Linked DNA regions of Phenylobacterium zucineum HLK1. The protein of the gene in region 1 interacts with the protein of each later gene in a pairwise test. Links are inferred from orthologs where the notes say so. Each region holds a gene or a part of one and is shown in the gene's direction. Other genes may lie near its edges.

Evidence for each region.
Region 2: the proteins of PHZ_RS17655 (region 1) and ndk interact in binary tests that used the Escherichia coli proteins (3 or more experiments, as listed by UniProt). The link is inferred for Phenylobacterium zucineum HLK1 from one-to-one orthologs.

What each region holds. Positions count from the first base shown.
Region 1 is NC_011144.1:3,613,956-3,621,487, reverse strand. The notes cover bases 4,095-7,051. They hold PHZ_RS17655 (5-formyltetrahydrofolate cyclo-ligase), read left to right. Parts: upstream 4,095-5,260; coding sequence 5,261-5,842; downstream 5,843-7,051. Other genes in these bases: PHZ_RS17645 (ATP-binding protein), read right to left, coding at 6,686-7,051; PHZ_RS17650 (TIGR00282 family metallophosphoesterase), read left to right, coding at 5,839-6,678; PHZ_RS17660 (fatty acid desaturase family protein), read right to left, coding at 4,095-4,945. In the rest of the region: purT (formate-dependent phosphoribosylglycinamide formyltransferase), read right to left, coding at 1-1,182; tkt (transketolase), read right to left, coding at 1,187-3,157; PHZ_RS17670 (DUF4164 family protein), read left to right, coding at 3,295-3,573; PHZ_RS17665 (cell division protein ZapA), read left to right, coding at 3,576-3,911; more of PHZ_RS17660, read right to left, coding at 3,908-4,094; more of PHZ_RS17645, read right to left, coding at 7,052-7,532. UniProt on the Escherichia coli protein: Involved in the removal of 5-formyltetrahydrofolate.
Region 2 is NC_011144.1:2,036,397-2,040,212, reverse strand. Bases 647-3,644 are described here. They hold ndk (nucleoside-diphosphate kinase), read left to right. Parts: upstream 647-1,934; coding sequence 1,935-2,354; downstream 2,355-3,644. Other genes in these bases: PHZ_RS10020 (DsbA family protein), read left to right, coding at 3,136-3,644; PHZ_RS10025 (DUF2188 domain-containing protein), read right to left, coding at 2,772-2,984; PHZ_RS10030 (DUF6481 family protein), read left to right, coding at 2,419-2,775; PHZ_RS10040 (ABC-F family ATP-binding cassette domain-containing protein), read right to left, coding at 647-1,676. Also shown: more of PHZ_RS10040, read right to left, coding at 1-646; more of PHZ_RS10020, read left to right, coding at 3,645-3,774. UniProt on the Escherichia coli protein: Major role in the synthesis of nucleoside triphosphates other than ATP. The ATP gamma phosphate is transferred to the NDP beta phosphate via a ping-pong mechanism, using a phosphorylated active-site intermediate.

The sequences.
Region 1 (7,532 bases):
ACGGACCTTGCCGGCCGCCTCGCGGGCCCGGGCGCGGGCCTCGTCCACGTCGCCGCCCCTCGCCAGCGCCACGCCCATTCGGCGGCGCTCATAGGCCTCGGGCTTGCCGAACAGGCGAAGGTCGGCGTGGGGCACGGCCAGGGCCTCGGCGACGCCCTCGAAGGCGATCCCCTTGGCCTCCATGCCGCCGTAGATGACGGCGCTGGCGCCCGGCTCGCGCAGGGAGACGTCGGTGGGCAGCCCCAGGATCGCCCGCGCGTGCAGGGCGAACTCGCTGAAATGCTGGGCGGCCAGGGTGACGAGGCCCGTATCGTGCGGCCGCGGCGAGACCTCGGAGAACCAGACCTCGTCGCCCTTCACGAACAGCTCCACGCCGAAGATCCCCAGTCCGCCCAGGGCCTCGGTGACGGCCGCCGAGATCTCGCGGGCCCGGGCCAGCGCCGTCTCGGACATCGGCTGCGGCTGCCAGCTTTCGACGTAGTCGCCCTTGACCTGCCGGTGGCCGATCGGGGCGCAGAAGCTGGTCTCGACCTTGCCCTCCCGCAGGCTGCGGACGGTGAGCTGGGTGATCTCGAAGTCGAAGTCCACGCGGCCCTCGACGATCACCCGCGGCTGCTCCACCCGGCCGCCCTCAAGGGCGTAGCGCCAGGCGCCCGCGATCTCCTCGGGCCTCTCCACATAGGACTGGCCCTTGCCGGACGAGCTCATCACCGGCTTCACGAAGCAGGGAAAGCCGGTCACCTCGGCCGCGGCCCTGGCCAGCTCGGCCTCGGAACCTGCGAAGGCGTAGGCGCTGGTGGGCAGCCCCAGCTCCTCGGCGGCCAGCCGGCGGATGCCCTCGCGGTTCATGGTCAGCTGGGCGGCGCGGGCGGTGGGGATGACGCTCGCCAGCCCCTCGGCCTCGATGCGGACCAGCTCGTCGGTGGCGATCGCCTCGATCTCGGGGACCACCAGGTGCGGCCGCTCGGCCTCGATCACGCGCCGCAGGGCCGCGGGGTCGGTCATCGTCACCACGTGGCTGCGATGGGCCACCTGCATCGCCGGCGCGTCGGCGTAGCGGTCGACGGCGATCACCTCGCAGCCCAGCCGCTGCAGCTCGATGGCCACCTCCTTGCCGAGCTCGCCCGAGCCCAGCAGCATCACCCGGACCGCGGTCGGCGAGAGCGGCGTGCCGAGACGCATCGTCCTACAGCTTCGCCTTGGCCGCCGCCGCCACGGCCTCGGCCGTGATGCCGAAGTGCTTGTAGAGCGCCTTGTCCGGAGCGCTGGCGCCGAAGCCTTCCATGCCCACGAACACCCCGTCCGAGCCGATGAAGCGGTCCCAGCCCATGCGCACGCCGGCCTCGACCGCCACCCGCACGTCGGTCTCGCCGATCAGGGTCTCCTGGTAGTCCCGGGGCTGGGCCTCGAAGAGCTCGAAGCAGGGGACCGAGACGACGCGGGCGCCGATCCCTTCGGCCTCCAGCAGGTCCCGGGCCGCGAGCGCCACGGGCACTTCCGTGCCGCTGGCGAAGATCGTCACCAGCGCCGGCTTGGTGGCGGCGGCGAGCTGGTAGGCCCCGCGCGCCGACAGGTTCTCGCCGATCGGCTGGGTGCGGACGGCGGCGGTCTTCTGGCGCGACAGGGCCAGCACCGAGGGCGTCGCCTTGGCGTCCAGGGCCAGCTTCCAGCACTCGGCGGTCTCCACCGCGTCGGCGGGGCGGAACACGTTGACGTTCGGCATGGCGCGCAGGGACGCCAGGTGCTCGACCGGCTGGTGGGTCGGGCCATCCTCGCCGAGGCCGATGGAATCGTGGGTGCCGACGTGGATCACCCGGATGCCCATCAGTGCGGCCAGTCGGATCGCCGGGCGGCTGTAGTCGGTGAAGACCAGGAACGTCCCGCCGTAGGGGATGACGCCCCCGTGCAGGGCCAGGCCGTTCATGGCGGCGGCCATGCCGAACTCGCGCACGCCATAGTTCACGTAGCGGCCGGCGTAGTCGGGCGCGTCCAGGATCGGGGTGTTCTTGACGAAGGTGTTGTTCGAGCCGGTCAGGTCGGCCGAGCCGCCCACCAGTTCGGGGATTTCGCCGAAGATCTTCTCCAGCACCGCGCCGGAGTGCTGGCGGGTGGCGGCGGCCGGCGCCTTGGCCTCGGCGTCGGCGATGAACTGGTCGAGGGCGGCGAAGGCGGTCTTGGGCAGCTCGCCCGCCATGGCCCGCTCGAACTCGCCGCGCAGGGTCGAGGCGGCGAGGCGCGCCTCCCAGGCCTTGCGGACCTTGGCGCCGCGGCGGCCGGCCGAACGCCAGGCGCGCGCGATCTCGTCCGGCACCACGAAGGGTTCGTGCGGCCAGCCGAGGTTCTCGCGGGTCTTGACGACCTCGTCCTTGCCCAGGGCCTTGCCGTGCACGTCGTGGGTGCCGGCGAAGGTGGGCGAGCCCTTGCCGATGATCGTCTTGCAGGCGATCAGGCTGGGGCGGTCCTGCCTGGTCGCCCAGGCCAGCGCGCGGCGGATCTGGCCGAAGTCGTGGCCGTCGATGCGCTTCACGGCCCAGCCGGCCGCCTTGAAGCGGGCCAGCTGATCGGTGGCGTCGGACAGGCCCACGTGGCCGTCGATGGTGATGTCGTTGTCGTCCCAGAGCACCGTCAGCTTGGCGAGCTTAAGCCGGCCGGCCAGGCTGATGGCCTCGTGGCTCACGCCCTCCATCAGGCAGCCGTCGCCGGCCAGCACCCAGGTGCGGTGATCGACCAGGTCGCCGCCGAAGCGGGCGGCCAGGTGCCGCTCGGCCATCGCCATGCCGACGGCGGTGGCCAGGCCCTGGCCCAGCGGGCCGGTGGTGGTCTCGACGCCGGGCGTGTGGCCGTACTCGGGGTGGCCCGGAGTGTTCGAGCCGAGCTGGCGGAAGTTCCGCAGGCTGTCGAGGGTGACCGCCTTCACGCCCGACAGGTGCAGCAGGCTGTAGAGCAGCATCGAGCCGTGGCCGGCCGACAGCACGAAGCGGTCGCGGTCGGCCCAGTCGGGGCGGGCGGCGTCGTACTTCAGGAACTTCGTCCAGAGCACCGCGGCGACGTCGGCCATGCCCATCGGCATGCCGGGGTGGCCGGAGTTGGCCTGCTCGACGGCGTCCATCGAGAGTACGCGGATGGCGTCGGCCATGGTGTTGAGCGGCGCGGGCATGGGTCCTTGCGAGTCGTTAACGGCGGGGGCTGCGGGCGCGCCCTCGCACGTAGGGGCGCGGGGGTCAAGAAAAGGGCCGATTCACATTGGAGACGACGCGCTTTAGAAGAGGCTCGTAAGCCTTTGGGGAGTCACGCATGAACCCGGGCGAGAGCGCACTGGATCTGGCGGCCAAGCGGTTGGAGCGCGCCGTCCACGTGTTGGAGCAGCGGCTGGCGGAGAAACTGCGGCAGGCGGGGGCCGAGGCCGGCGGCCTGTTCGACCAGGACCGCGCCAACCTCGCCGCCGAGCTCGACCGCGCCAAGGCTCGCGAACGCGAGCTGGAGGAGGCGGGCGCCCAGGCGTCCGAGGCGCTCGGTCGCGCCATCGAAGAGATCAAGGCCGCCCTGAACGGTCAGGCCGCGGGAGATCGATAGCCATGGCCCAGGTGAGCATCGAGGTGAACGGCCGTCCCTATGCGGTCGGCTGCGAGGACGGCCAGGAGCACCACCTGCAGGAGCTGGGCCGCATGTTCGACCAGCAGGTCCGCCATGTCTCCGCCGACATGGGCCAGCTGGGCGACACCCGCCTGTTCCTGATGGGCGCCCTGCTGCTGGCGGACGAACTGGCCGACGCCAGGAACCGTCTCGCCGCGCTGCAGGTCGAGGTCGGCAAGCTGCAGGCCGACCGCTCGCGGCTGGAGACCCGCGCCGTCGCCGCGCTGGAGACCGCGGCCCGCCGCATCGAGAAGCTGGCGAGCGACGAGGCCGCCTAGGCCCGGCGCGCCTTCCGGGCCAGCTTGGCCAGGGCCGGGACCAGCTCGGCCTCCTCCACGCGACGGTAGGGGCTGGTCGCCGGGACCTCGGCCACAAGCCGCCGATGGGCCTTGCCGAGGTTGTGGTAGGGCATCCGGGGCAGCAGGTGGTGCAGGGCGTGGTAGCGCAGGCCCACGGGCGCCCAGAGGAACGGCAGCAGCGCGGGCGGCGGCACGTTGACGCTGTCCAGGAACTGGCCCTCGAAGCTCATCTTCGAGCCGTCGTTCTCCCAGTAGTGCGCCACCGCCGTGCGGAGCTGGTTCACCAGGGCGAAGACGGCGTAGACCGCCACCGCGGTCAGGATCGCCCGGAGCGGAATGACGCCCGCGGCGGTCAGGCCGATCACCGTCCAGCTCCACAGCCAGCAGGCGATCTCCTGGGCCAGCCACGGCGCCCTGCCGGCCCGGTCGAGGTCCTCGCGGGAAAAGGCGGTGTTGATGGTCATGGCCGAGGTCTTGGCGATCACCCAGCGGCGCAGCGCCGGGACCAGGAACGAGACCGGCGCCAGCACGGCGAACCGCAGGATCACGCCCACCGGCGCGAGGAGGGCGATCAGCACGAAGCCCAGGAGGCTGGAGAGCGGCAGGCGCGCCAGCGGCATGTACTCGGGATCGCGCGTCGTGCCGTAGCGGTCCTTGGCGTGGTGCAGCATGTGCACGCCCTCGTACAGCAGCGAGGGGGTCAGGAAGGGCACGCCGATCAGCAGGTTCCAGCCGAAGTGGAAGCCCGGCAGTTCGTCGCGCCGCTGGTGCGTCAGCTCGTGGATGAAGCTGACGCCGCGGTAGAGCGCCAGGACGCAGACGGCGGCGGCCGCCAGGGCCCACGGCGGGCTCGCCGTCGCGGCGATCCAGAGGCTGAGCCAGGTGACGGCCGCGGTGGCGACGAGGTCCAGCCAGTAAATCCGCGGGTTCGGCCGCATCAGGTCGCGCGTCAGGTCGTTGGCCAGGCGGGCCAGGGACGGCGAGGCGGCGGCGGAGGCGAGCGTTTCGGTCACAGCGGCAGACTTAGTGATGCGGCCGGCGGCCCCCAAGCGAAATTCCGCGCCCGCGCGCACCGGCCGCGCTTGAGGCCGGGGGGCGGGCGCACTACCTTCCCTCTCCGGCGGGTCCTGCTGCGGCTCGCGTCGAAGGCGACATATCCCAGCGACCTTAATTCACTCGAAGGGAGCTGTCCCTGCCCGGGGCCGTGGTCTCGGGTATACGGCGCCCACCTGGTACGCCAGGTCGAGGGGATTTACGGACCTTCACGGCTCACGCGGCGCCGCCACCTTCTTTTCCGCTGCCGGGCGGCTTTCCGCTATAGAGCGGGGGTGGAGACGAACCTCGACAAGACCGCCCTGCGCAAGCGCCTGCGAAGCCGGCGGCGGACGCTCGCGGCCGAGCGGCGGGACGCGGGCGAGCAAGCCGCCGCCCGCCTGCCGCTGGAGGCGCTGCCGCCCTTCGACAGCTTCGCGGTGTACCGGCCGCTGGGCTCGGAGATCGACCCCGGCCCTCTCCTGGCCCGCCTGCTGGACACCGGGGCCGAGCCCGCGCTGCCCACCGCGATCGCCCGGGACCAGCCGCTGGAGTTCCGCCTGTGGGACAGCCGCACGCCGCTGCAGCTGGACGCCCTCGGCATCCCCGCCCCGCCCGCCTGGGCCGACACGGTGGAGCCGGACCTGGTGGTCTGCCCGCTGCTCGCCTTCGACCGCCGGGGCGGGCGCCTGGGCCAGGGCGCCGGCCACTACGACCGGACGCTGTCGAACCTTCGCGCCACCAAGCCGGTTTTCGTCCTGGGCCTGGCGTTCGCCGGGCAGGAGCTGGACGAGATCCCGATGGAGCCGCACGACCAGAGGCTCGACGCCATTCTGACCGAGACGGATTTCATCTCCGTCGCTAGAGACACCCGATGAGATTCGCCTTCTTCGGAGACGTGGTGGGGCGGTCGGGCCGCGAAGGACTGGCCTCGCACCTGCCCAGCCTGAAGCGCCAGCTCCAGCTCGACTTCGTCATCGTCAACGCCGAGAACGCCGCCGCCGGCTTCGGCATCACCGAGGCCACGGCGAACGAGCTGTTCGACGCCGGCGCCGACTGCCTGACGCTCGGCAACCACTCCTGGGATCAGAAGGAGGCGCTGACCTACATCGTCCGCGAGCCCCGGCTGATCCGCCCGCTCAACTACCCGCCCATGGCCCAGGCGCCAGGGCGCGGCGCGCAGCTGTTCGACACGCCCTCGGGCCAGCGCATCCTGGTCGTGAACCTGCTGGGCCGCGTCTACATGGACCCGCTGGACGACCCCTTCGCCGCCGTGGACCGCGAGCTGGAAGCCTGCCCGCTGGGCGCCGTCGCCGACGCCGTGGTCGTCGACATGCACGCCGAGGTCAGCTCCGAGAAGATGGCCATGGGCCATTTCTGCGACGGGCGGGCCAGCCTCGTGGTGGGCACCCACACCCACGTGCCGACCGCCGACGCCCAGATCCTGCCGGGCGGCACCGCCTATCAGACCGACGCCGGCGCCTGCGCCGACTACGACAGCGTGATCGGCAACCAGAAGGAGGAGCCGCTGCGGCGGTTCACCACCAAGATCTCGGGCGGCCGCTACAAGCCCGCCGAGGGGCCGGCCACCGTCTGCGGCGTGTTCGTCGAAACCGACGCCAGGACCGGCCTCGCCCGCCGCATCGAGCCGATCCGCGTGGGCGGGCGCCTGAAGCCGACGGTGCCGAGCCTGGAGGTCGTGGCGGCCGACTAGGACCGCCTCAGGCGACGTCGCGGGGCTGGTGGCGGGCGGCCATCACCCGCTCGATCGCCGCGAACAGCTCGGCGGGCTGCACCGGCTTGCCCTGCAGGGCGTCGAAGCCCAGGGCCTTCAGCCGCTCCTCCTCGCCCGGCGCGCCGTCGGCGGTCAGCGCGATCACCGGGATGTCCTGCGGCCCCGCCGTCCCGGCGCGGATCCGCCGAACGGCCTCGAGGCCGTCCATCACCGGCATGTGCACGTCCATCAGCACGAGGTCGAAGAGATCCACCTGCAGGCGCTCCAGGGCGTCGGCGCCGTGGACCGCGGTCTCCACCGCCGCGCCGGCGGCTTCCAGCAGCGCGCGGGCGACCGCCAGGTTGATCGGGTTGTCGTCGGTCACCAGCACGCGCAGCGGCGGCAGCGCGACCTCCGGAGCCTCGGACACCTCCACCGGCCCGCCCTCCGCCGCCGGCAGCGGCAGCCACACGCGGAAGGTCGAGCCGCGGCCCGGCTCGCTCTCGACGCCGATCTCGCCGCCCATCATCGTGGACAGCCGGTGGCAGATGGACAGGCCCAGCCCGGTGCCGCCGAACCGCCGCGCCGTCGAGGCCTCGGCCTGGCTGTAGGGGCGGAACAGGCGGGCCACCTGTTCGGCGGTCATGCCGGGGCCGGTGTCGCTGACCAGGATCTCCACGCCGCCCTCGCCGTCGGCGTGCGGCGCCCGGCGGAGCGCCAGGGCGACGCGGCCCGCCTCGGTGAACTTCAGCGCGTTGGAGAGCAGGTTCAGGATGATCTGCCGCACGCGGGTCTCGTCGCCCAGCACGTGCGCCGGCAGCTCGGGGTCGATGTCGCAGTCGAGCTCCAGGCCC
Region 2 (3,816 bases), 1.6 Mb from region 1 along the record:
GCCTCGGCGCGGCGGCGGGCAGGGCCCGTGGGAACCTTGGACTTCGCGGCCGGCGGCGGCGGGGGAGGCGGCGGCGCCTCGGCCTTCACCTGGGTCGGAGCGCGGGCGGCGATCCGGGCCCGGTCCAGCACGAAGCGGGCGTAGTCCTCCATGTCGCCGTCGAAGGGCTGGATCGTGCCGTCGGCGGCGAGCCACAGCCTGTCGGCGACCAGCTCCATGAGTGAGCGGTCGTGGGTGATCAGGATGACCGCGCCCTCGTAGTCGTTCAGCGCCTCCAGCAGCGCGCGGCGGCTGTCGATGTCGAGGTGGTTGGTGGGCTCGTCCAGGATCAGCAGGTGCGGCGCTTCCATGGCCACCAGGTTCAGCAGCAGGCGCGCGCGCTCGCCGCCGGACAGGCTGCCGACCTTGGTCTCGACCTTCTCGTGGCTGAAGCCGAACTGGGCGATCACCGAGCGGCGCTTCGCCTCGGTGGCGTCCGGCATGGCCCGGCGGATGATCTCCAGCGGGGTGTCGTCCGCATCCATGGCCTCGATCTGGTGCTGGTGGAACCAGCCGACCTTGAGCCGCTGGGAGCGCAGCAGCCGGCCCGCCTCGGGCTGAAGGGCGCCCGCCACCAGCTTGGCGAAGGTGGACTTGCCCGCGCCGTTGACCCCCAGGAGGCCGATGCGGTCGTCGAGGTCGAGCCGCAGGTCGAGCTTCTTCAGGATCGGCGGGCCGCCGTAGCCGACCGCGGCCTCCTCCAGCCGCAGCAGCGGCGGGGGCAGGGGACGTTCCGGGGACGGCAGCAGGAACGGGGCGACGTGCTCCTCGACCACGGCCGAAACCGGCGGCAGCTTGGCGATGGCCTTCAGGCGCGACTGGGCCTGGCGGGCCTTCGAGGCCTTGGCGCGGAAGCGGTCCACGAAGGACTGCATGTGCGCGCGCTTGGCCTCGATCTTGACGCGCGCAGCCTCCTGCAGGCGCAGCTTCTCGGTCAGTTGGCGCTCGAAGCTGTCGTAGCCGCCGGCGTAGAGCTCGAGCTTGCCGTCCTTCAGGTGGAGGATGTGGTCCACCGAGTTGTTCAGCAGCTCGCGGTCGTGGCTGATCACGATGGCGGTATGGGGATACTTCTTGAGCCGCGCCTCGAGCCAGAGGGCGCCCTCCAGGTCGAGGTAGTTGGTCGGTTCGTCCAGCAGCAGCAGGTCGGGCTGGGCGAACAGGGCCGCGGCGAGGGCCACGCGCATCCGCCAACCGCCCGAGAACTCGGCCATGGGGCGCGCCAGATCGGGCTCCGAAAACCCCAGGCCCGACAGGATCTCGGCGGCGCGCGACGGCGCCCGGTCGGCGTCGATGGCGATCAGGCGGTTGTAGATCTCGCCCATCTCCTCGGGCGTGGCCGTCTCCAGCCGCTCCAGCAGGCTGGCGCGCTCGACGTCTGCCGCGAGCACCGTCTCCAGCAGGGGGACCGGCGTGGCGGGGTGCTCCTGGTCGACCGAGCCGATCCGCGCCGCCCGCGGCAGGCCGATCTCGCCGGACCCGGGCGTGAACTCCCCGAGGATCAGGCGGAACAGGGTGGACTTGCCGACGCCGTTGCGGCCGACGAGGCCCACCTTGGCGTCCTTGGGCAAGGTGACCGAGGCCTGGTCGAAGAACCGGCGGCCCCAGGCGTCGAAGACGAGGTCGTTGATCTGCAGCATCAGCGGAAACGGGAACGGAACGGAAATGGGCGAGCGGACGCGGACCCGCGCGTCGCCGGTCTCGCGAATGAAGGGAAGGTCAGGATGAAATTCGCCGCGCCGCCGCCTGACCGGGGCCGCCCATAGCAGACCGCGGCGGCTTCGTCAGCGATTGTTGCATCGCAGCGCCCTTGGCGAGGCGGGGCCTTGCCGCTATAGAGCGCGCCACCTCGCGGGCCGACCGCGATCCCTCCCTGACGCACAAGAACAAGAAGACCCATGACCGAACGCACCTTCTCGATCATCAAGCCGGACGCCACGCGGCGGAACCTGACCGGCAAGGTCAACGCGGTGATCGAGGACGCCGGCCTGCGCATCGTCGCCCAGAAACGCATCCGCATGAGCCGCGCCCAGGCCGAGAAGTTCTACGAGGTCCACAAGGAGCGCCCGTTCTTCGGCGAGCTGGTGGAGTTCATGACCTCGGCCCCCGTCGTGGTGCAGGTGCTGGAGGGCGAGAACGCCGTGGCCCGCTACCGCGAAGTCATGGGCGCGACGAACCCGGCCCAGGCCGCCGACGGCACGATCCGCAAGCTGTACGCCGAGAGCGTCGGCGAGAATTCGGTGCACGGCTCGGACAGCCTGGAGAACGCGAAGATCGAGATCGCGCAGTTCTTCACCGAGGACGAAATCGTCGGCTGAGCCGCAACGACTTCGCCGCCGGGGGGTTACCCCCGGCACAGCCCATTCCTAGATTCAAGGTAGCATGAGAGAGTCCAAGCTTCCGGACTTCTCCGAGCGCTTGGCCGCGCAGGCCGAGGCCCGGAAGGCCCTTCTGGAAAAGTTCAAGCCCAAGCCCACCGTCCGGGCCGAGGGCGAGGTGTTCGAGACCCGCGAGCAGCGCAAGGCGCGGGAACTGGCCGAGGTGCGCGCCAAGCGCGCGGCCGAGAAGGAAGCCGCCCGTCTCGCCAAGGAGAAGGCCGAGGAAGAGGCCCGTCTCGCTCGCGAGAACGACGAGGAGTTCCAGCTCCAGCTGAAGCGCGACGAGCGGAAGGCTCGCAAGGCCGCTGCCAAGGCCGAGGCGCGCGCTAAGCGCGAAATGAAGGCCCAGGGCCGCCGCTAGTCGTCGGCGACGCCGGTCACCTTGCGGGACATCTCGCCGTAATAGCCCTGGATCAGGAGCTCGACGGTCTCGCCGCGCTCCTCGGCCTCGAAGGCCAGGTCCTTGGCCATCTGGATCGCGGCCGACCGCGTGAGCCCCCGCGCGAGGGGCTCTCCTTCGCCGAAGACGGTCCAGTCTCCGTCCTTTAGCGTCACCGCGTATTGCACCATGTACTCCGTCCCTGTGGTGAACCTTCAGCGTACGAACCGCGCCGGAGGTTCCCGCAGGCATGGTTCGACAATTCCCGGCCCTTGGGGCCGGCGATGAAACTCGCGTGACCTGGCCGCCGTTCGCTGCAAGACTTGCGAACGGGAGGTCGCCATGAACGCGCCGCACCTCATCTACTTCGCCGATCCAATGTGCTCCTGGTGCTACGGCTTCTCGCCCGTCATCGAGGACATCCACCGCGCCTTCGGCCGCGCCTTGCCGATCCGGGTGGTGATGGGCGGGCTGCGGCCCGGCACGGACACGCCGATGACCGACGAGGCGAAGGCCCAGGTGACCGGCCATTGGCGCCACGTCCACGAGGCCACCGGCCTGCCGTTCGACGAGGCGGTTCTGGACCGCGAGGGCTTCCTCTACGACACGGACCCGGCGGCCCGGGCCGTGGTGGTCGTCCGGCGCGAGGGCGAAGAGCTGGCCGCGGGCTATCTCGGCCGCCTGCAACGGGCCTTCTACGCCGAGAACCGGGACGTCACGTCCGCCGAGACCCTGGCCGATCTGGCCGCCGAGCTGGGCGTGGACCGCGAGCGCTTCCTGGCGCAGTGGGACGCCGAGGACGCCAAGATGGAGACCTGGCGCGACTACGCCATCTCGCAGCGGGCGGGCGTCACCGGGTTCCCGACCCTCGTGGCCGGCCCGAACGCCGAAGGCGCCTTCGGCGTTGTCACCCGCGGCTATGCGCCCTCCGAGCCGGTCGTCGCGACGCTGCGGGACTGGATTTCGAGCATCGCCGCCTGACCCCGGCCTTGCGCGCGGGATAGGGGCGGGCGATATCGAAGG